2 regions of the Tessaracoccus zhenghani genome follow, and region 1 is predicted to be linked to the other one. Evidence: riboswitches for the same ligand, from Rfam matches in the RefSeq annotation. Region 1 holds a riboswitch; the other holds the start of a gene.
What was found. Region 1 has a riboswitch for FMN ahead of ACX1DX_RS06105 (ABC transporter permease). Riboswitches for the same ligand answer to the same signal wherever they lie in the genome.
Positions count from the first base shown of each region.

Region 2: another riboswitch for FMN. It lies ahead of ribD (bifunctional diaminohydroxyphosphoribosylaminopyrimidine deaminase/5-amino-6-(5-phosphoribosylamino)uracil reductase RibD); the one in region 1 lies ahead of ACX1DX_RS06105 (ABC transporter permease).

Region 1 is NZ_CM137275.1:1,259,610-1,270,277, reverse strand. Features, by position in the region: gene ACX1DX_RS06115 (bifunctional [glutamine synthetase] adenylyltransferase/[glutamine synthetase]-adenylyl-L-tyrosine phosphorylase) at 1-1,674, shown strand, start outside; gene ACX1DX_RS06110 (NAD(P)-dependent oxidoreductase) at 1,755-2,399, shown strand; FMN riboswitch at 2,448-2,576, shown strand; gene ACX1DX_RS06105 (ABC transporter permease) at 2,692-3,531, shown strand; gene ACX1DX_RS06100 (ABC transporter substrate-binding protein) at 3,528-4,523, shown strand; gene ACX1DX_RS06095 (catalase) at 4,619-6,115, opposite strand; gene ACX1DX_RS06090 (Fur family transcriptional regulator) at 6,118-6,531, opposite strand; gene ACX1DX_RS06085 (MDR family oxidoreductase) at 6,598-7,569, opposite strand; gene ACX1DX_RS06080 (MATE family efflux transporter) at 7,780-9,183, shown strand; gene ACX1DX_RS06075 (MMPL family transporter) at 9,185-10,668, opposite strand, start outside.
Region 2 is NZ_CM137275.1:1,704,660-1,715,327, reverse strand. Features, by position in the region: gene ACX1DX_RS08275 (hypothetical protein) at 1-74, opposite strand, end outside; gene ACX1DX_RS08270 (hypothetical protein) at 71-754, opposite strand; gene ribH (6,7-dimethyl-8-ribityllumazine synthase) at 857-1,324, opposite strand; gene ACX1DX_RS08260 (bifunctional 3,4-dihydroxy-2-butanone-4-phosphate synthase/GTP cyclohydrolase II) at 1,321-2,556, opposite strand; gene ACX1DX_RS08255 (riboflavin synthase) at 2,553-3,146, opposite strand; gene ribD (bifunctional diaminohydroxyphosphoribosylaminopyrimidine deaminase/5-amino-6-(5-phosphoribosylamino)uracil reductase RibD) at 3,146-4,177, opposite strand; FMN riboswitch at 4,281-4,409, opposite strand; tRNA gene ACX1DX_RS08245 (tRNA-Ser) at 4,755-4,842, opposite strand; gene ACX1DX_RS08240 (L,D-transpeptidase) at 4,948-6,027, opposite strand; gene ACX1DX_RS08235 (Na+/H+ antiporter family protein) at 6,177-7,526, opposite strand; gene ACX1DX_RS08230 (asparaginase) at 7,603-8,577, opposite strand; RNA gene ffs (signal recognition particle sRNA small type) at 8,777-8,873, shown strand; gene ACX1DX_RS08220 (DNA polymerase III subunit gamma and tau) at 8,886-10,668, shown strand, end outside.

The DNA.
Region 1 (10,668 bases):
CGGGTCCTGGAGCACCGCATCCAACTGCGCCGCCTCCGCAGGACCCACCTCATGCCGGACGACGAGCTGGCCCTCAGCCATGTCGCCCGCTCGATGGGCTCCTCGGCCGAGGACCTGCAGAAGCGGTGGCGCGATTCCGCGCGCCGGGTCCGGCAGCTGCAGCAGCGACTGTTCTTCTCGCCTCTGCTCGATGTCGTCAGCCAGGTGCGCACGGACGAGTTGCAACTGAGCACCGAAGCCGCCAAGACCCGGATGCGGGCCCTCGGCTTCGCCGACCCGCAGGCCGGCCTGGGCCACATCCGCGCGTTGACCACCGGCCGCGACCGCGGCACCGAGATCCAGCGCCAGCTCCTCCCCGCCATGCTGCAGTGGTTCGCCGACGGGCCCAACCCCGACTTCGGGCTCCTCGCGTTCCGCCAGCTGTCGGAGTCGCTCGGCAAGACCTCCTGGTACCTGCGGGCACTGCGCGACGAGGGCTACATGGCCCAACGCCTGGCCAGGGTCGCTTCGTCGAGCCGCTACGTGGTCGACCTCCTGAAGCGCGCGCCCGAGCACATCAAGATGCTCGCCAGCACCGACGACCTGCGGCCACGCTCGGTCGACGAGCTCACCGCCTCCCTCACCCGGGCCGCCAACCGCTACGACGACCCGGACCAGTCGATCGCCTCTGTCAGGGCGCTGCGCCGCGCCGAGCTGTGCCGCATCGCGCTGAGCGACGTGCTGGGGCACGCCGACCTCGCCGCGGTGGGCGGCGCGCTGAGCGACCTCGCGTCCGCCACCGTCGAGGCCGGCCTGCAGTTGGCGCGCCGCACCATCGACGCCCCGCCGGTGGGCGTCATCGCGCTCGGGCGGTGGGGCGGCTATGAGGTGAGCTACTCCTCCGACGCCGACTGCATGTTCGTCGTTCCCGACGGCACGGAGGGCGAGGAGCTCACGAGGGCGACCGACCTGGTCCGGCGCGCCGCCGAGATCATCGGCAAACCGGGCCCGGATCCTGCGCTGGTGATCGACACCGACCTCCGCCCCGAGGGCAAGGGCGGCCCCCAGGTGCGCACGGTGTCGTCGTACCTGACCTATTACACGAAGTGGGCCTCCACCTGGGAGGCCCAGATGCTGCTGCGCGCCCGCCATGGTGCGGGGGAGCGGGCGCTCTCGGAGGCGGTGCTCACCGGGATCGACTGGTTCCGGTACCCCGACGGCGGCCTGACCCGCGCGCAGATCTCTGAGATCCGCAAGCTGAAGTCGCGGATGGAGAACGAGCGCATCCCCAAGGGCGTGCCGCGCGACCGGCACCTCAAGCTCGGGCCCGGCGGCCTGTCGGATGTCGAGTGGACGGTGCAGTTGCTGCAACTGCAGCACGGCCACGAGCATGCGGTGCTGCGCACCACGTCCACCATGGACGCCCTGGCGGCGCTGGCCGCGTTGGAGATCATGCCGGAGAGCCAGGCGGTCCGGCTGCAGGAGGCCTGGCACCGGGCCAGCATGCTGCGCGACGCCATCATGCTGGTGCGTGGTCGGGCCAGCGACGCGTTGCCCTCGGACACGCGCGAACTGGCGGCCATCGCCCTGCTGCTCGGCTACCGGGCAGGTGAGGCGTCCAGACTGGTGGAGGACACCCGTCGGTTGTTGCGACGAGCGGCAGACGCCGTCGACGCCATTTTCTGGGCCGCCTGATCCCGCCAGACCTCCGGAGGGCAGGACTAGGTTTGCTCCAGTGGGCAGCTACCAGAGGCCCTGGAGAAAGGACTGCACCCATGGCACGCATCGTGATCATCGGCGGCACCGGCTACGCCGGCAGCAACATCGTCCGCGAGGCCTCGTCCCGCGGACACGAGGTCACTGCGGTCTCCCGCCATGTCCCGGACGAGAAGACCGACGCGGTGACGTACCGCACCTGTGACGTGTCCGACCCCGACGCCGTCCGCGAGATGGTCGCCGGCGCCGACGTGGTCGCGACGGCCCTGTCGCCCCGCGGTGAACTCGAGGGCCGCCTGCGGGAGGTCATGCGGACGATCGCCGAGGAGGCCCGGGCAGCGGGCGCCCGGCTGGCCGTCGTCGGTGGCGCCGCGTCGTTGGAGGTCGCCCCGGGTGGCCCCCGCCTCGTCGACACGGACGGCTTCCCGGACTGGCTCAAGCCGGAGGCCACCGAGATGGCCGGGCTGCTGGAGGACCTGCGAGGCAGCGACGAGTCGCTCGACTGGTTCTTCCTCAGCCCCGCCGGTGGCTTCGGTGCGTTCGCGCCGGGCGAGCGGCTGGGCAGTTTCCGCCTCGGCGGCGACGTGCTGCTGACCGATGACGAGGGCAATTCGTTCATTTCGGGCGAGGACTACGCACAGGCCTTCGTCGACGAGATCGAGCGCCCGGCGCACCGTCGCCAGCGGTTCACGGTCGCCTACTGAGACGGCGGAAACGCGCACTCCGGCGCCGCGGTGCTAATGTTGACGGCAAACGTGTTCCGGGGTCGGTGTAAGTCCGAACCGGCGGTGACAGTCCGCGACCTCTTCTGGATCTCCAGAAGGGCTGACTCGGTGAAATTCCGAGACCGACAGTTAAAGTCTGGATGGGAGGAACTCGTCGCCGACGGCGTGCTTGATGCGCCCTGACGTCTCGCGATCCAGCGAGGTGTCGAGGGTCTGCTCGGGTCATACTGTCGACGCGTGCCCCGGGCCTGGACAAGGAGTGACGGGGCAGATGACCACCGATGAGCGACGTAGGGCGCGCAGGCTTGCGCACCTCGGGCTCTGGTCCGCCTACCCCGCACGCACCAGGCCCACCGCCGGCCGCTGGATCCCTGCCACCATTGCGCTCATCCTCGCGGTGGGCGTGTGGTGGGCGGTGACCGGCGTCGGCCTGATCGAACCGCTCTACCTGCCCGGCCCTGGCGACGTCGTCGCCCGCATGGTCTCGCAGGCGCAGCTGGGGATCGCGTGGCGCTATCTGTCGCCGACGCTGAGCGCGGCCCTCCTGGGTGTCGCCTTCGCCGTCCTTGTCGCGATCCCCCTGGGAATCGTCATCACCCATTCCCGGCTGCTCGCAGCGGTGATGGAGCCCGTCGTCGCCATCACGCAGACAGTGCCGCTCGTAGCGACGGCGCCGCTGCTGGTGCTCTGGATCGGCTACGGGACCATCCCGATTGCGGTGCTCTGTGCGATCGTCGCCTTCTTCCCCATGGTGACCACCACCATCGTCGGATTCCGGTCCCTCGACATGCGTGTGGTGGAGAACGCCCTTCTCGACGGTGCCAGCGCCTGGCAACGCCTGATCCACATCGAGGGGCCCATGGCGGCCCCGTCGGTGCTGGCCGGCGTGCGCGGCGGTGTGGTGCTCGCGATGACCGGTGCGGTCGTCGGCGAACTCGTCATGGGCGGCGCCGGTCTGGGCACCCTGCTCACGTTGTCCCGCGAGGCTGCAGACACCGCCGGCGTCTTCGCCGTGGTCGCCTGGATCAGCCTCTCAGCCATGGCCCTGTACGCGTTCGTCCAGCTTCTGGAGCGAGCGGCAGTGGCGCGCCTACAAGGAGAAACAACATGATCAGTCGACGCAGCATGCTGCTGGGTGGCCTCGCCGTGGGAGCGGGGGCCACCCTCACCGCCTGTGGCAGCAGGCAACCGGAGGCGGTGGGGGACGGGAAGCTCACCGTCGGGCTCACCTACATCCCGAACGTGCAGTTCAGCGCGTTCTACCTCGGCGTGAGGGAGGGTGTATTCAAGAAGCACGGCCTGGACGTGACGCTGCGCCACCACGGCCAGCAGGAAGACCTCTGGGGTGCCGTGCTGGGCGGCAAGGAGGACATCGTCTTCGCGTCCGCCGATGAGGCGATGGTGGCCAACGCCGGCGGCAACGACCTGCGGACCTTCGCCACCTCGTACCAGACCTACCCGCTGCGGGTGATGGGCGGCGACCCCGCCACGCTCGGGGCCGACCCGGGCCTGGACGTACTGAACGGGGCCACGCTGGGCATCCCGGGTCACTTCGGCTCCAGCTACTACGCGGCGCTCTGCGCGATCCACCGGGCCGGCCTCACGGAGAACGAGGTCACGCTCGTCGACATCGGCTTCACGACGCTCTCTGCGCTGGCCGCCAAGCAGGTGGACTTCGCCATGGGTTTCATCAACAACGAGGGCGTCCAACTGGAGAACCAGAACATCGCGTCGGTCTCCATCCCCATCTTCGAACCCGGCGAGGCGCTGCTGGTCGGGCCCAGCCTGATCGCGCCCGGCACGAAGGTGTCCGAGGACATCCTGCGTGCCGTGGCGCTCGGCATGAAGGAGGCCGAAGAGGCCGTCGTGGCAGACCCGCAGGCCGCACTGGATGCCACCGCGGAGCACGTCCCGGCGATGGCTGAGCCGGAGCAGCGGGCCACCGCCGAGAAGGTGCTGGCCGCCACCGCCGAGTTGTGGAAGCGTGACGGTCAGGTCAGCGTCGCCGTCGACACCACGGCCTTCGGCCGGATGGGCGAGTTCTTCGCCCAGGCCGGCGTGATCGAGGCGGCTCCGGCCGAGGCGTACCTCGACGTCCTCTGAGCGGTTCGTCCTGAGGGTGGCGCAGAAGCGGCGCCAAGATGGCACGGAAAAGGGCGGGCCGCCCACCGGCAGCCCGCCCCCGTCAGTGGCCAGAATCAGGCAACTGAATCCTCGTCCTCGATGGTGGAGAGGCCGCGGACCTTGTTCTCGATGCGCTGGCCGATGTTCTCGTCGACCTGCTTCCAGTACCAGAAGCCGCGCTCCTGGACCTGCTGCTCGCACTGGGAGAGGCCGCCGGCGACGGTCTCCACGAAGCGCTCACGCTGGGCGTCGTCGTAGACCTCGCGGACCAGCGTGCCCGCCTGACCGAAGTCGTCGTCCTCGGCGTGCCGGGTGATGGCGGCACGCACGAGCGAGCCGTCAGCCTCCCAGCCCGCCTCATCCACAACCTCGGCGTCCGAGTACGGACGCCCGTAGCTGTTGAAGGTGTGGACCGGGGCCGCGCCCGTGTGCAGGTACTGCATGTGGCCCTGCTCGGCGAAGTTGTTCGTCTGCGTGATGGGCTGGTTCACCGGGAGCTGGTGGAAGTTCGAGCCGATGCGGGCGCGCTGGGCGTCCGGGTAGGCGAACACGCGGGCGGTGAGCATTTTGTCCGGCGAGATGCCGGTGCCCGGGATGAAATTCGACGGCGAGAACGCTGCCTGCTCGATCTGCGCGTAGAAGTTGACCGGGTTCTCGTTGAGTTCCATGACGCCGACCTCGATCAGCGGGTAGTCCTTGTGGGACCAGATCTTGGTGAGGTCGAACGGGTTGAAGCGGTAGGTCTTCGCCTCCTCGTACGGCATGACCTGCATGTGCAGCGTCCACGACGGGAACTCGCCGCGCCCGATGGCGTCGAACAGGTCGGCGCGGTGGAAGTCGGCGTTCTCGCCGGCCAGCCGCTGGGCCTCGGCGTTGGTGAGGTTCTTCTCACCCTGGTTGCTGCGCCAGTGGTACTTCACCCAGAACTTCTCGCCCTCGGCGTTGACCCACATGTAGGTGTGGGACGAGAAGCCGTGCATGTGGCGCCAGGTGGCCGGCAGGCCCCGGTCGCCCATGAGGTAGGTGACCTGGTGGGCGGTCTCCGGCGAGTTGGTCCAGAAGTCCCACTGCATGTTCGTGTTGCGCAGGCCGGTGGCGGGGTGGCGCTTCTGCGAACGGATGAAGTTGGGGAACTTCAGCGGATCCTTGACGAAGAACACCGGCGTGTTGTTGCCCACGATGTCGAGGTTGCCGGCGGTGGAGTAGAAGCGCACGGAGAAGCCGCGCACGTCGCGCCAGGTGTCGGGGGAGCCCTGCTCGCCGGCGACGGTGGAGAAGCGCGTCAGCATGCGGGTCTCGGCGCCGGGCTGGAACGGGGCCGCCTTGGTGTACTTCGTGACGTCCTGGGTGACCGTGAAGGTGCCGAAGGCGCCCGAGCCCTTGGCGTGGGGGCTGCGCTCCGCCACCCGCTCGCGGTTGAAGTGGGCGAGCTGCTCCACCAGGTGGACGTCGTGCAGGACGATCGGGCCGTCGTTGCCGACGGTCAGGGAGTGGGCATCCGACTCTGCGGGGGCGCCGTTCAGGCGGGTCGAAGGGCCGGTGGGCTGGTACTCGCCGGAGAACTGGGTCATTGTCACCTTTCGTTGCAATTTGCACAGGTTCCCCAGTAGATGACCTCGGCCTCGTCGATGACGAAGCCGTGGTCATCCGCTGCGGAAAGACAGGGGGCGGCGCCGACTGCGCACGGGACATCACGCATGTCTCCGCAGCTGCGGCACATCAGGTGATGGTGGTTGTCGCCGTTCTCCAACTCGTAGCGCGGCGGTTGTCCGGCGGGCTCCACGCGTCTGATGAGGCCGTGGGAGTGGAGGGCGGCGAGGTTGTCGTAGACCGCCTGGACGGACGCGCTGCCGGTGCGTTCCCGCACCGCCTCCGTCACGTCGCCGACCCGCATGTGCGGGTGGTCTGTCAGGACTGTCAGGACGGCAACGCGGCCCGCAGTGACGCGCATGCCGGCGTCCTTGAGTGCGGTGGGCCAATCGTGCATGACAGGAACCTTAGCGCCTTTTCTGGAAACAATCCAAAGAAGGAAAAAGCCCGATGAATGGTCCGATCAGATGGTGACGAGCGTGCGGCCGTGGCGCTGGCCGGCCATCATCTCTTCCGCGGCTGCGCGCACGCCGTCGAGGTCCACCCGCTCCGTGATCGCGTCGAGCATGTCCAGCTGGAGCCCGCGGGCGAGGATGCGCCAGGCGTCGGCCCGGTCGTCGAGGTTGGCCCACACGGAATCGATGCCCGCGAGGGTGACGCCCCGCAGGATGAACGGCATGACGGTGGTGGGCAGATCGTGGGAGCCGGCCAGGCCGCAGGCGGCCACCAGACCACCCTTGTTGGTCTGGGCGATGGCGTTGGCCAGCGTCTGTCCGCCCACGGAGTCGACGACGGCGGAGTAGGTGGCCTTCTGGAGCGGCCGGCCGGGCTCGCTGAGGCTGGCGCGGTTTATGACCTCGTCGGCGCCGATGCTGCGCAGGTAGTCGCCCAGCTGCTCCGCCCTGCCGGTGGTCGCGTAGACGACATAACCGGCGTTGGAGAGCAGTTGGGTGGCGATGGAGCCGACGCCGCCGGTGGCGCCGGTGACCAGCACCGGGCCGTCGTCCGGGATGATGTTCTCGCTCAGGATCCGCAGCACGGCCAGGGCGGCGGTGTAGCCGGCGGTGCCGAGCGCCGCAGCCTGTTCGGGGGAGAGGCCCTCGGGGAGGCCGACGGCGTACTCGCCGCTGATCCTCGCCCGCGTGGCGTAGCCACCGTGCTCGGTCTCGGAGAGACCGGCGCCGTTGAGCATGATCCAGTCACCGGGGGAGAACCTCTCATCGTCTGACTCGGCGACGCGGCCGACCAGATCGATGCCCGCGACCAGGGGGTGCTTGCGCACCACGCCGGGACGGCCGGTGACCGCGAGCGCATCCTTGTAGTTGAGATCCGAGAACTTCACGTCGACGACGATCCCGCCGTCACCGTCGAGGAACTCCTCGCCGACCTCTTCTATCGCAGAGCCTGCCTCACGAACCACAATTGCACGAACCATGCGGGTCAGCCTACGCGGTGGACGCTCCGCCGAAAAGGCGGGGAGGGCGTCCATGATGGTGCCGGCGCGGGAAACTTGCCGAGTTGAGTTGTTTGAGCTATGGCAATACAATTTGTCGCTGATCGCCGCAGAACGTCGGACCCAAGAGTCCTACGACCCGATGCACCAACGACGCGGTCCCATTCATCCCAACTTCCCAGAAGGTCCTGCATGGCCAAGAACCTCACCGTCGGGTCGCCCCTCCGGCTCATCGTGCTCTTCACGCTCCCGCTGCTGATCGGCAACCTGTTCCAGCAGGCCTATGCCGTCTCCGACGCCATCGTCGTCGGACGCCTGCTGGGTGTCGATGCCCTGGCTGCGGTCGGGGCGTCCGGCAGCCTCCAGTTCCTGCTGTTCGGTTTCGCGATCGGCTGTTCCGCGGGTCTGGCGATCCCGGTTGCCCGCGCCTTCGGGGCTCAGGACCTGCCGGGGATGCGCCGCGCGGTGGCCCGGGGTGTCCTGATCAGCGCCATGGTGGCGCTGGTGATCACATTGGTCGGCACGCTGGGGGCCCATACGCTGCTGACGTGGCTGGGCACGCCCGAGGAACTGATGCCGCAGTCGACCACGTTCCTCGTCGTGCTGTTCAGCGGCTCGTTCGCCACGGTGGCGTTCAACTACCTCAGCTCCGTCATCCGGGCCCTGGGCGACAGCCGGACCCCGCTGGTGTTCCTCATCATCTCCACCGTCCTCAACGTGGTGCTGGTGATCGTGTTCATCGCGGTGCTGGGCACGGGAGTGGGCGGCGCCGCGCTGGCCACGCTGATCGCCCAGACCGTGTCGGTGGTGCTGTGCCTCATCCTCATCTGGCGCCGGATGCCCGACCTGCACCTGCACCGGGCGGACTGGCGGCTGGAGATGCCCAAGCTGAGGGAGTCGACCAAGCTGGGCGTCACCCTCGGGTTCCAGATGTCGATCATCGCGATCGGCGCAGCGCTGCTGCAGTTCGGCATCAACGGGTTGGGCACCGACGCGGTGGCCGCCTTCACCGCGGCCATGCGCGTCGATCAGGTGGCCGTGATCCCGCTGGCCACCGTCGGAGTTGCGATGACCACTTATGTCGCGCAGAACGCCGGCGGTCGTCAGTGGCGCAGGATCCTCATCGGCGTGCGGCAGGCGCTCCTGCTTGCCATGGGCATGGCGCTGGTGCTCGGGGTGGCGATCTTCTTCGGGGGCACGCTGATGGTGCGGATGTTCCTGGGTGAGGGGGAGCCGCAGGTGGTGGACATGGCCCACCGGTACCTGGTCATCAACGCCGCCCTGTACGCGATCCTTGCTGTCCTGTTCGTGATCCGCCACGTGATCCAGGGCCTCGGCTCGACGATGGCCCCGACGATGGCTGGCGTGCTGGAGCTCGTGGCCCGTGGCGTCATCGGCCTCTTCGTGGTCCCTCATGTCGGGTTCATCGCCGTGATCCTGGCGGCACCGGCTGCCTGGGTGGCCGCACTGATCCCGCTGCTCATCGCCTGGCGCTATCAGCACCGGCGCCTCGTCGTGGCAGAGCGGGAAGCTGCCGCCCGCGCCCTCCTGGACGCAGAGCAGGCAGATCCGCACCTGCAGGTGTGCCCCGCCTGAATCAGCCCTTCTTGCGGAGCTTCGACGGCCACCAGATGGCCGGGCCGATGTCGTAGGTGAGCGCCGGCACCAGCAGGGTGCGCACCAGGAACGTGTCGAGCAGAACGCCGAACGCGACGATGAAGGCCAGTTGCACCAGGAACAGGATGGGCAGCACCGCCAGGGCTGCGAAGGTCGCCGCGAGCACGAGGCCGGCAGAGGTGATCACACCACCGGTGACAGCCAGACCGCGCAGGATGCCCCGCCGGGTGCCGTGCTTCGCGGTCTCCTCGCGGACGCGGGTCATCAGGAAGATGTTGTAGTCGATGCCCAGCGCGACGAGGAAGACGAACCCGTAGAGCGGCACCGAGGGGTCCGCGCCCGGGAAGTCGAGGATGTGGTTGAACACGATTGCGGCGGTACCCATGGCCGTGCCGAAGCTGAGCGCTGTGGTGGCGATGAGGAGCACGGGCGCCAGGATGCTGCGTAGCAGGAAGATGAGGATCACCAGGATCACCACCAGGACGATGGGGATGATCAGGGCCAGGTCCTTCGCGGAGGTGTCGCGGGTGTCCATGTCGACAGCGGTGCGGCCGCCCAGTTCGGCGGTGCCCGCCAGTTCTGTGCGGAGGTCGCGGACGGTCTGGATCGAGAGCTCGCTGTCCGGGGCGTCGGTGAGTGTGGCCAGTAGGATGACCTCGCCCTCGCTGACGGTAGGGGCGGGCGCCGGGGTCCCGGGCGGACCGAGGGCCTGGATGCCGTCCAGCGTCACCGGCGCGGTGCCGGCGGGGGAATCGGAGGAGACGACCGACACCGAGGCGATGCCTTCCGTGCCGAGCAGCGTCTCGGTCACCGGCATGAGTTCGGCTTCGTCGGTCAGCACGCGGACCGGCGTGCCGGAGCCGCCGGGGAAGTGCTCGCCCAGCTTCTCCTGGCCCGTGCGGGCATCGGAGGAGCCCAGCACGAAGTCGCTCGGCGGGACCCCGTCGGCCTTCAGCGTGGGCCAGAACGCAGCGCCGGCGGCCAGCAGGATGACGCAGACGATCCACACCATTCGCGGCTTGCGGGAGACGAGACCGGCCGCCTTGGCGTAGACGCCTTCGGTGAGCTGGTCATCGTCGGTGCGCTCGGGCAGGTAACGGGGGCGACGGGGCCAGTATGATGTGCCGCCCATCATGTAGAGGAGAGCCGGCAGCAGGGTGAGTGCGCCCAGCATGGCGAACACGATGCCGATCGAGGCAACCGGGCCGAGTGAACGGTTGGAGCCGAGGTCGCTCAGCAGCAGGCACATCAGGCCGGCGATCACGGTGCCGCCGGAGGCGAGGATGGGCTCGACGACGCCCTTGATCGCCTTCCAGGTGGCGGTGGCGCGCGACGGGTGGCGCTTCAGTTCCTCCGCGTAGCGGGCGGTGTAGAGCAGCGAGTAGTCGGTGGCGGCGCCGATGACCAGGATGAACAGGATGCCCTGCGTCTGCCCGGTCAGCGCGACGATGTCGGCCTTGGCGA
Region 2 (10,668 bases), 450 kb from region 1:
GCACGGACGCCGCCCACCTGGGAGCGGGTCACGCGGAACGCGAGCTGATCCCAGAGTTCTTCGTCGCTGCTCATGCTGGGTCCCTTCCCGTCAGCATCCGGCGCAGGCCGGCCATCAGAATCTCGTGCTCGCGCGTGATGGCGGCCAGTTCGCCGGCGGTATCGGCGGGGGGAGCGTAGCGGGCATAGGCCTGCTGCGCGAGCCTCAGCACACCGTCGTTGATCTCGCGGACGTCCGCCTCGTCCAGCCAGTCCTCGTCGAACTCGACGGCCACCAGGTGGCCCTGTTCGTCAAGCCGCACCCCCAGGGCGCCCTCCTGGACCACGCTCACTGGTTCCGACGCAGCGGTCGGCTGCTCGAGGTGCCGCTGGGCCGCGGCCTGCCAGCGTCGGTTGACGTTCTCCAACGCCAACTGGAACGTGGTGAAAGGATCCGGGCCGAAGCGCCAGAGGCCGGAGAAGTCCACGCCGTCGAGATCCGGCTCCGGCAGCTCCTCCGGCTCCGCGATGCGGATCCGCGCGGCGGCCAGCACCGCCGCGAACGCGCTGCCGAGGGTGCGGTGTTCGCCCAGTTTGCGGTGCCAGATGGGGGAGACCGAAACCCTGGTCAGGCGGCCGTCCTCGAACCACAGCCGCACGATCCGCTGGGGGTCTGCGATGGAGTTGGCGGCGTCCTCCTCCGCCACCTCGTCTGAAGGGTCGGCGACGTGGACCGGCGCGAGCGGGTCGAAGTCGTCATCCAGGAGGCGGTCCATGGGCCCAGCTTGCCAAACTTCGAGGTCATTCGGTGACCAGCGCGTAGGCAGGGATCCGTCTTCAGCCACCCAGTACACCAGGGGCACCCCACGCCGCGGGTCTCAGCGCAGGCGTCGCAGCGTGAGTGCGGTGTCGATGGCGGCGTGGGCGGCTTCGTATCCTTTGTCCTCTACTGAGTCTGCGAGTCCGGCTCGGGCGAGGGCCTGTTCTTCGGTGTCGCAGGTCAGGAGACCGAAGCCGACGGGGGTGGCGTGGTCGAGTGCGACTCGGGTGAGTCCGTCGGTGGCGGCCGAGCACACGTAGTCGAAGTGGGGGGTGCCGCCGCGGATGACGACGCCGAGTGCGACGACGGCATCGTGGGTGCGGGCCACCGCGTCGGCGGCGATCGGCAGCTCGAAGCTGCCGGGGACACGGACCACCGTCGGTTCGGTGCCCGCCTCGGTGCAGGCGCGGAGCGAGCCGGCCAGGAGACCGTCCATCACTTCCTTGTGCCAGCTGGCTGCGACGATGGCGACGGTGAGGCCGCGGGCGTCGATGTCGAGCGTTTCTGGTGCGCCGTGTCTGCTCATGTCAATGCTCTTCTCTGCTCGGTCGGAAGGCCGGGGATCAGGTGTCCCATGCGATCGCGTTTGGTGGTCAGGTAGTCGAGGTTGTGAGCCCCTGGCGGGACGACGATGGAGACACGTCCGGCGACGTTGGTGCCCAGCCTCTGGAGTGCAGTGACCTTAGTGGGGTTGTTGGTCATCAGGCGGACGGCGTCGACACCGAGGTCGCGGATGATCTGCGCGGCCAGGGTATAGCGGCGCGCGTCGATGGGCAGCCCTTGGTCGGTGTTGGCGTCGACGGTGTCCCGGCCGGTCTCCTGGAGGGCGTAGGCGTTGATCTTGGCCACCAGGCCGATGCCGCGACCTTCGTGCCCGCGCAGGTAGACCAGCAGGCCGCGGCCTTCTGCCGCGATCCTGGCCATGGCGAGGTCCAGTTGCGGTCCGCAGTCGCAGCGGATGCTGCCGAACACGTCGCCGGTGAGGCATTCGGAGTGCACGCGGGTCAGGACCGGTTCGGGGCCGGTGATCTCGCCGAGCGCCAAGGCCACCTGTTCCTCTCCGTCGAGTCTGCTGCGGTAGCCGACTGCGCGGAAGTCGCCGTGGCGGGTGGGGAGCAGGGCCTCGGTGACACGCTCGACGAGCTGCTCGGCCCGCTCGCGGTGCGCGGCGAGGTCGTCGATGGAAATCATCGCGAGGCCGTGTTCGTCGGCGAAATCGCGGAGCTGTTGGCCGCGTTTCATGGTGCCGTCGTCGTTGACGATCTCCACCAGGACGCCGACGGGGTGCAGCCCGGCGAGCCTGGCCAGGTCGACGGCGGCCTCGGTGTGTCCGCGGCGGGCCAGCACTCCGCCCTCGCGGTAGCGCAGCGGGAACACGTGGCCAGGGCGGGTTAGATCGGCGGGTTGCGTGTCGGGATCTGCCAGGACCTGGACGGTGTGGGCGCGGTCGGCGGCGCTGATTCCGGTGCCGACGCCGTGGCGGGCGTCGACGGTGACGGTGAAGGCGGTGCGGTACTGGTCGTTGTTGTCTCGGGTCATCAGCGGAATCTGCATGCGGTCCAGCAGATCTCCGGGCATGGGAGCGCAGATCACGCCGCTCGAGTGCCGGATGGTGAAGGCCATCAGCTCGGCGGTGGCCTTCTCGGCGGCGAAGATGATGTCGCCCTCGTTCTCGCGGGACTCGTCATCGACGACCACCACGGCCCGGCCAACGGCGACGTCGGCGATCGCCCGCTCGATGGTGTCCAGGCGGATCATCGCGTGACCAGCCGCTCGACGTATTTGGCGATGATATCGACCTCCAGGTTGACCGGGTCGCCCACCTGCCGCAGGCCCAGCGTGGTGCGGGCGAGCGTCTCCGGGATCAGGCCGACGGTGAATGTCCCAGCGTCGTCGTCGACCGAGATCACCGTGAGGCTGGTGCCGTCCACGGCGATCGATCCCTTCGCCACCACGTAGCGGGCCAGCTCTGTGGGCAGCGAGAACGTGACGGTGTCCCAGTGCTCGCTCGGCTCGCGGGACACCACGTGGCAGGTGCCGTCGACATGGCCCTGGACGATGTGGCCGCCGAGTCGTGCGGTGGCGGTGACCGGGCGTTCGAGGTTGACCGGGCTGCCAGGCGCGAGGGATCCGAGGGAGGTCTTGTCGAGGGTCTCCTGCATCAGATCGGCGGTGAACGTGGGTCCGTCGAGGGCGACGACGGTCAGGCAGCAGCCGTTGACCGAGATCGAGTCGCCCGGGGTCGCGTCGCTCGTGACCAAAGGCCCGGTGATCGTCAGGCGCAGCGCGTCAGGGTAGGGCTCCAGGGCCACCACGTGGCCCAGTTCTTCGATGATTCCGGTGAACATCATTCTCCTTGGAGGGGGGCGGGAGGGGTCGGTTGCAGGGTGAGCCGCAGATTGGGCGGGTCGCCAGGGTCGAGCGGCGGGAGCAGGGTGGCCTCGGTGAGGCTCAGGTGCAGAGCGTCGGTGATGGTGGTGATACCGAGGTCGCCGATCACGGGCGTTCCCGCTCCCAGCAGGGTGGGTGCGAGGTAGGCCACCACCTCGTCGATCAGGTCCTCGCGCAGGAACGCGGCCGCCAGGGTGGGGCCGCCTTCGAGTAGCACGTGCCGTCGCTGAAGGCGGTGCAACTCGGCGAGGGCGGCCCGTGGGTCGCGGGTGCGCAGATGCACCGTCTCAGCAGCCGTGTCGAGCACTCGACTTCCCGGTTTCGGGTCGCGAAACCCCATGACGGCACGCAGCGGCTGGGTCCGGAGCGGGGCGCCGTCGGGGTCGCGGACCGTGAGGTGCGGGTCGTCGACGGCCACGGTGCCGGTCCCGGCGAGGATGACGTCGCAGCGTGCGCGAAGCAGGTGCGCGTCCGCACGCGCGGCGCGGGAGGACACCCAGCGCGAGCTGCCGTCCTCGGCGGCCGTGTGCCCGTCCAGGGTCGCGGCGAACTTCCACGTGACATAGGGCCGGCCTCGGGTGACGGCGACTGTCCACCGGCGGTTCACCTCGGCCGCTTCGTCAGCGAGCACCCCGCCCTCGACGTCCAGGCCAGCGTCGCGCAGCCGCCCGGCGCCGCCGGCGGCCTCCGGGTTGGGATCGGCCTGTGCGAACACCACCCGACGCACCCCGGCCGCGATCAGCGCCTCGGTGCACGGTCCGGTGCGGCCCGTGTGGTTGCACGGCTCGAGCGTCACGACGGCGGTCGCGCCCCTCGCGCGATCACCGGCTGCCGCGAGCGCGTCGACCTCAGCGTGCGGCGTGCCCGCGCCGCGGTGGTGGCCCTCGGCGATGGGCCGACCCTCAGGCGCCAGCAGTACGCAGCCCACGCGCGGATTCGGCCCGATCGGCGCATCGTCGGCGACGGCCAAACCGAGGGCGCGTCGCATCGCGGCCAGTTCCGCCGGTGATTCGGTCACGGCGCCCCCACTTCCCTTATCGGGCGCGCTCGGGGGCAACACGATCAGGCGGCAGGTACGCTGCCGCTGACCGTAGCGTGCGCTTCCCATCCGGACTTTGACCGTCGGTCCAGGATTTCCACCTGATCAACCGGCCAACAAGTTGGCCGGGTCGCGGACTATCACCGCCGGTGCGGAATTTCACCGCCCCCAGAGCACGCATACGTGTATCTGCCGCTAAGGATGCATCCGCGATCCGCGATAGTCAATTTCGGGACCGTCGACCGTGGTGACGCCGTAGAAGAGCGCAGCCTGCTGGAGGGACAACTATTCGGGGCAAGGATGGTTGCTGGCTTGGGGGTGGATGGTGACGCCCATGACGGAACTCATTTTGCGGCGTCGGGGTGCGAGATTCGGTCCTGCGCCCGCTCGGTAATTGATACGAGGGCCCCCATGAAGCCCCGCACTCCAAAAAGACTCGGGGAACATTTGGGGCACGAATCGCGTTTCGGACACAGTTCTGAACTAGAAACAGCGATTCCCGCCCTGGTCAGGGCGGGAATCGCAGTGGCGGAGGATACGAGATTCGAACTCGTGAGGGCGTTAACCCAACCCGCTTTCCAAGCGAGCGCCATAGGCCTCTAGGCGAATCCTCCAGGGAGAAACTTACCGGAGTTGCGCGCTTGGCCTCAAATCGGCCGAAAAGCAGCGACGGCGCGCCCGGGGTGGGCGCGCCGTCGAAGTGCCTGGGGAAGGGTGGATCAGTTGTAGACGATCACCTTGTCGCCCACGCGGGCGATGTCGAAGAAGCGCTCCATCTGAGCGTAGTCACGCACGTTGACGCACCCACCGGAGCCGCCGCTGTAGCCCACGCGGGCGAAGTTGGCGGAGTAGTGGATGGCGATGCCGCCGTCGAAGAACAGCGCGAACGGCATCTCCACCTTGTAGATGCTGGAGAAGTGGTCACGCGACTTCCAGCCGATCTTGAAGGCGCCGTTGCGGGTGGGAGTGGCGGTCCTACCGAAGCGCACGTCGACGATGGTCTGCACCTTGCCGTTGATCACCCAGGCCATCTTGTTCTGGTCCTTCGAGACGCAGAACGCGCGGCCGGTCATGCAGCGCTGGTCCAGCCGGAAGCCGGACTGCACGAGCGGCTGCGTGACGACGGGCACCGGGGCGGTGGGGTACGGCACGCCGGCCGGGCGCGGGTTGCTGGCGGGGATGCTCTTGACCCACGGGCTGTACTGGCTGTCGAACTTGACGATGCCGTTGAACACCCAATCGGTCTTCTGCGTCACCTGGCCGGTGGCCACCGATGCGGTGGTGGCGACGGCGTAGCTGCGGCAGGCGCCGCGGCCGGTGGCTGCGGTGTCGCACTCGGAGCGCCACTTGCGGCCGTCCGTGGCGGTCCACTCGCCGGTGCTGCCCAACGGGTTGTTGGCCCACACGGAGCGCGGGGACGGCAGGTAGGTCAGGTTGTTGAACACCCACGCGTTCTGCGTGAACCACTGGCCGTCCTTCTGGAAGACCGTGGAGGCGTAGATGCTGGTGCGGCACCGCACTGTCGTCGAGGAGTACATCTCGCACTGGGTGTACCAGTAGCGGCCGGCCACCAGGTGGTAGCCCGGGGTGACGTAGACGGCCTGCTCGGGTGTCAGCTTCGGCTGCACCGTGGGCGTGGGCGTGGGCGTGGGCGTCGGGGTGGGTGTGGGTGTGGGGGAGGCCGCCAGCGGTGGCAGTTCCCCCGGCGGGGTGGGGTTGATTTCTTCAGCGGTCGCGAACGGTGCGACCAGTGTCATCGCCAAGGCAGCGACTGCGACCCCCAACAGCTTCTTACGCATTTCGAGCTTCCTCCCAGGCAAACATCGTTGCCAATCGTAAACGGCGCCGCGGTCATTTCCTAACCCCGGGCGGCCAGGGCCTTCATCGACTAATACGCGGTGGCCGGCCAGAAGGTTGCAGAGCCGGCGGAGGATTTTCCGCCCGAGCGTCAGAGCACCATCGCCGCGACCCAGCCGGCGGCCAGGAGGGGCAGGTTGAAGTGCAGGAAGGTGGGGATGACGGTGTCGCGGATGTGGTCGTGCTGGCCGTCGGCGTTGAGGCCGGCCGTGGGGCCCAGCGTCGAGTCCGACGCGGGCGAGCCGGCGTCTCCGAGGGCGCCTGCGGTGCCGATGATCGAGACGGTCGCCAGCGGTGAGAAGCCCAACGCCAGGCAGAGCGGCACATAGATGGCGGCGATGATGGGCAGCGTCGAGAACGAGCTGCCGATGCCCATGGTCACGAGCAGGCCGACGAGCAGCATGGCGAACGCGGCCATGCCGCGGTTGTCGCCGAAGAGTTCCGAGGTGCCCTCGACGAGCGGGCCGATCTCGCCCGTGGCCTGCATGACGGCCGCGAAGCCCTGCGCCGAGATCATGATGAAACCGATGAGCGCCATCATCTTCATGCCGCCGGTGAACACGTGCTCGGCGTCGGTGAACTTCACGGCGCCGGTGACCACGAAGATGCAGAGACCCACCAGCGCCCCAACGAGCAGCGAGTCCGCGGCCGAGTCGATCAGCGTCAGCCAGGTCTGGATGGCGAAGCAGGCGACGATCGCCACCAGCGCGATGAAGACCTTCTTCCTGTCGATCACCTTCGGCGACTCCACGTCCACGACGGCGGTCGTGTCGTAGCCCCGCGGCCTGCGGTAGGTGACGCCGACGGCGAGGGCCAGGCCGATGACCATGCCGAGCGCCGGGATCCACATGGCCTGCATGACCGGCACGTCGCTCACGTCGAGCCCGGACTTGTTGATGTTGCCGTAGAGGATGTCGTACAGGAAGATCTTGCCGAAGCCGATGGGCAGGAACATGTAGGTGGTGACCAGACCGAACGTCAGCACGCACGCCATGGCGCGGCGGTCGAGCCGCAGCCGGTTCATGACCACCAGGAGCGGGGGGATCAGCAGCGGGATGAACGCGATGTGCACGGGGATCAGGTTCTGGCTCATGATCGCCATCGCCAGCACGCCGGTGAGCATGCCCCACTTTGCCCAGGCAACCACCTTCTGCGAGGTGGACATGTCGGCGCTGTCGAGCTTGGCGATGAACCAGTTCGCGAGCAGCTGCGGTAGGCCGGAGTGCGCCACGGCCATGGCGAACGCGCCCAGCAGCGCGTAGCTGAGCGCGATCTTCGCGCCGCCGGCGAGGCCGTCCTGGAAGGCCACCATCGTCGCCTCGAGGCCTAACCCGGCGGTCAGGCCGCCGATGAGTGCGCCGAGGAACAGCGCCAGGACCACATGGACGCGCAGTACCGACAGGATCAGCATCACGAGGACGGACAGCACGACGGCGTTCATGGGCAGCCTTCGGGGGCTAGGTGACAGGGGGCCGGGGAGAATCTTAAGTGCCAGGTGCCTCCGGCGCCGCACCGGGTCAGGCGTCGAGTTCCGCCAGCGCTGCCAGCAACTGCTGCGACGGCGCGAGGTGGCCCACCTTGTCGCCGTGGCCCAGCACGGGCTCGGGGTCGAGCGCTTCGAGGGCCGCCGTCGTGTGGCCGAGCGCCTTCAGGACCGCGACCGCCACGGGCACGGTGCCGCGGTGGCGACCGTCGGTGATCTTGATGGCGATTCCCGTGCCGTCGGGCAGGCCGAGCGCCAGGGTGCCCTCTGCGCCGGCCTTGCAGATGAGGCCGGGGACCTCACGGTGGTAGACGACCTCGTCGCGCCGGGTGCCCGACGCGAACTCGGGGTGGGCGCGGAAAGCGTCTGCCAGCCGCCGCTCGGGGCCATCCGTCGCGCCGGCGAGCTTCCCGAAGGCGCGCGCCAGCCCGGTGAGGCTGGTGGGGAAGGCGGGGGCGCCGCAACCGTCGACGACGGGGTCGCCCACCGGCGCACCGGTCTGGACCGCCAACTCCTCGCGGATGGCCACCTGGAGGGGATGGTCCGGGTTCCGGTACGTGTCGGTGGGCCAGCCGGCGCGCACGCAGGTGCGCAACATGGCCGAGTGTTTCCCGGAGCAGTTGTGGGCGATCGCCTCCGCGCCCCTGCCCTGTGCGAGCCAGGCGTCGAGGGGGACGCGGGAGGGGAAGGCGAGCGTGGTCTGCAGGTGCGCGGGGGAGAGGCCGGCGCCCTCGAGGACGCGGTGGGCGCCGTCGACATGGATGGGCTCGCCGTCATGCGAGGCGCCCGCGAGCGCGAGCTCGGAGCCTTCGACGTCGAGCCCGTGGCGCAGCATGGCCACGGCTTGGATGGGTTTGACCGCTGAGCGGGCGAGGAACGGGGTGGAGGCGTCCCCCAGCGCGAGGCGCACGCCGTCGGGGCCGGTGATGGCGACCGCCCCGTGGTGGATCGCTTCGAGGTACGGGCCGCGCCACACCTCGGCGAGCGCGGGATCGAGACTGCTGACCATTCCGCCACCCTGCCACCGCCGCCGGAAAGACCCCAAATCCAGATTCGTGGTGCCGGACGGGACCGAATCCAGATCCGGGGCGTCGGGCCGCCGCGCGGGGAAGGCCCCAAATCCAGATTCGGGGCACCGGACCGCCCCACATCTGGATTCGGGGGAAACCGCCGAAGTGAAGCGCCGGTCAGGATGGGGTAGAGTGATCCAAGGTTCCTCGCGCGGCGGTAACTCGCCCAACTCCCCCAGGGTCGGAAGGCAGCAAGGGCAAGTGAGCTCTTCCGGGTGCGCGAGGGGCCCTTTTTTTTGCCCGGTGAATGTCCGGAGGCTGCAATAGGGTGGGAATCGTGGACGACGAGTACATCGAAGAAGACGAGTACGCCCCCATCGCTGATGAGGGTCCCGGCTCCGAGCCCATGGACGGGCCCAGCCTGTTCGACGATGAGCCGGCGCCCGGTGCCATCCCTGAGCAGACGGGCCCCAGCCTCTTCGCGGAGGTGGAGCCGGACGTGGAGCCTGAGCTGCCGGCCGTGACGCACGTGCCGCCGTCGAAGCTCGACCACAGCCCGCGCATCGAGGCTCCCGCGGCACCGCTGGCGCTCTACCGCCGCTACCGTCCGGATTCGTTCGCTGACGTGATCGGCCAGGAGCACGTCACCGTCCCCCTGCAACGCGCCCTGAAGAACAACCGCGTCAACCACGCCTACCTGTTCTCCGGCCCCCGAGGCTGCGGCAAGACCACCTCGGCGCGCATCCTGGCGCGCTGCCTCAACTGCGTGGAGGGCCCCACGGACACCCCGTGCGGGATCTGCCAGTCCTGCGTGGACCTCGCCCGCGGTGGCCCCGGGTCCATCGACGTGATCGAGATCGACGCGGCCTCGCACGGTGGCGTCGACGACGCACGTGACCTGCGCGAGCGCGCCTACTTCGCGCCTGTGGCCAGCCGCTACAAGATCTACATCGTCGACGAGGCCCACATGGTCACGACGGCGGGCTTCAACGCGCTGCTCAAGCTCGTGGAGGAGCCGCCGCCGCACGCCAAGTTCATCTTCGCCACGACGGAGCCGGAGAAGGTCATCGGCACCATCCGCTCCCGCACGCACCACTACCCGTTCCGGCTGGTGCCGCCGAAGGTGCTGAGTGACTACCTGGCCAGCATCTGTGACGCCGAGGGCGTGGCGGTGGACCGCACCGCGCTCCCGCTCGTGGTGCGCGCAGGCGCCGGTTCGGTACGCGATTCGCTGTCGGTGCTGGACCAGTTGCTCGGCGGGGCCAACGAGGAGGGCGTCAGCTACTCGCAGGCCGCCGCGCTCCTGGGCTACACGCCGGATGCGCTGCTCGACGACATCATGGACGCCTTCGCCGCCGGCGATTCCGCAGGTGTCTTCCACACCATCGACAAGGTCATCGAGGTGGGCCAGGACCCCCGGCGCTTCGCCGAAGACCTGCTGCGCCGGCTCCGTGACCTGGTGATCCTCGCCGCCGTGCCGGAGGCCGCCACCAACGGCCTGCTCGAAGTGGCGGCAGATCAGGCGCAGCGCCTCGCCACGCAGGTGGCGGGGATGGGCTCGGGCGAGCTGACGCGCGCCGCAGAAGTGATCGCCACCGGCCTCACGGAGATGCGCGGCACGACGGCGCCCCGGCTCCACTTGGAGTTGATGTGCGCCCGCGTCCTGCTGCCCGGTGCGGACGCCGACGAACGCGGCCTGCACGCCCGGATGGACAGGCTCGAGCGCCGCGTCGGAATGATGGGCAGCGGCGAGGCAGCCCCCGTCGAAGACTGGCAGGACACCGGTGCGGCCCGCCCGCGCCAGCCCGAGCGGCCGCGCGCGGCGGAGCATGAGCGGCAGCGCCCAGCACCGGCGCCCGCACCCGCCGAGGACGCGGCGGTCTCTGAACAGCAGCGGCCCACGCCCGAGCAGCCCGCCCAACGTCCCGCTCCAGCCCAACGTCCCGCGGCCGAGCAGCGCCCGGCCCCCGAGCAGCGCCCGGCCCCCGAGCAGCGACCGGCTCCTGAGCAGCGGCCCGCCCCGCAGCCGGAGGCCGCCCCGGAGCCTGCCGTGCAGCAGCGGCGCCCCGCTTCCCAGGGACAACTCACCG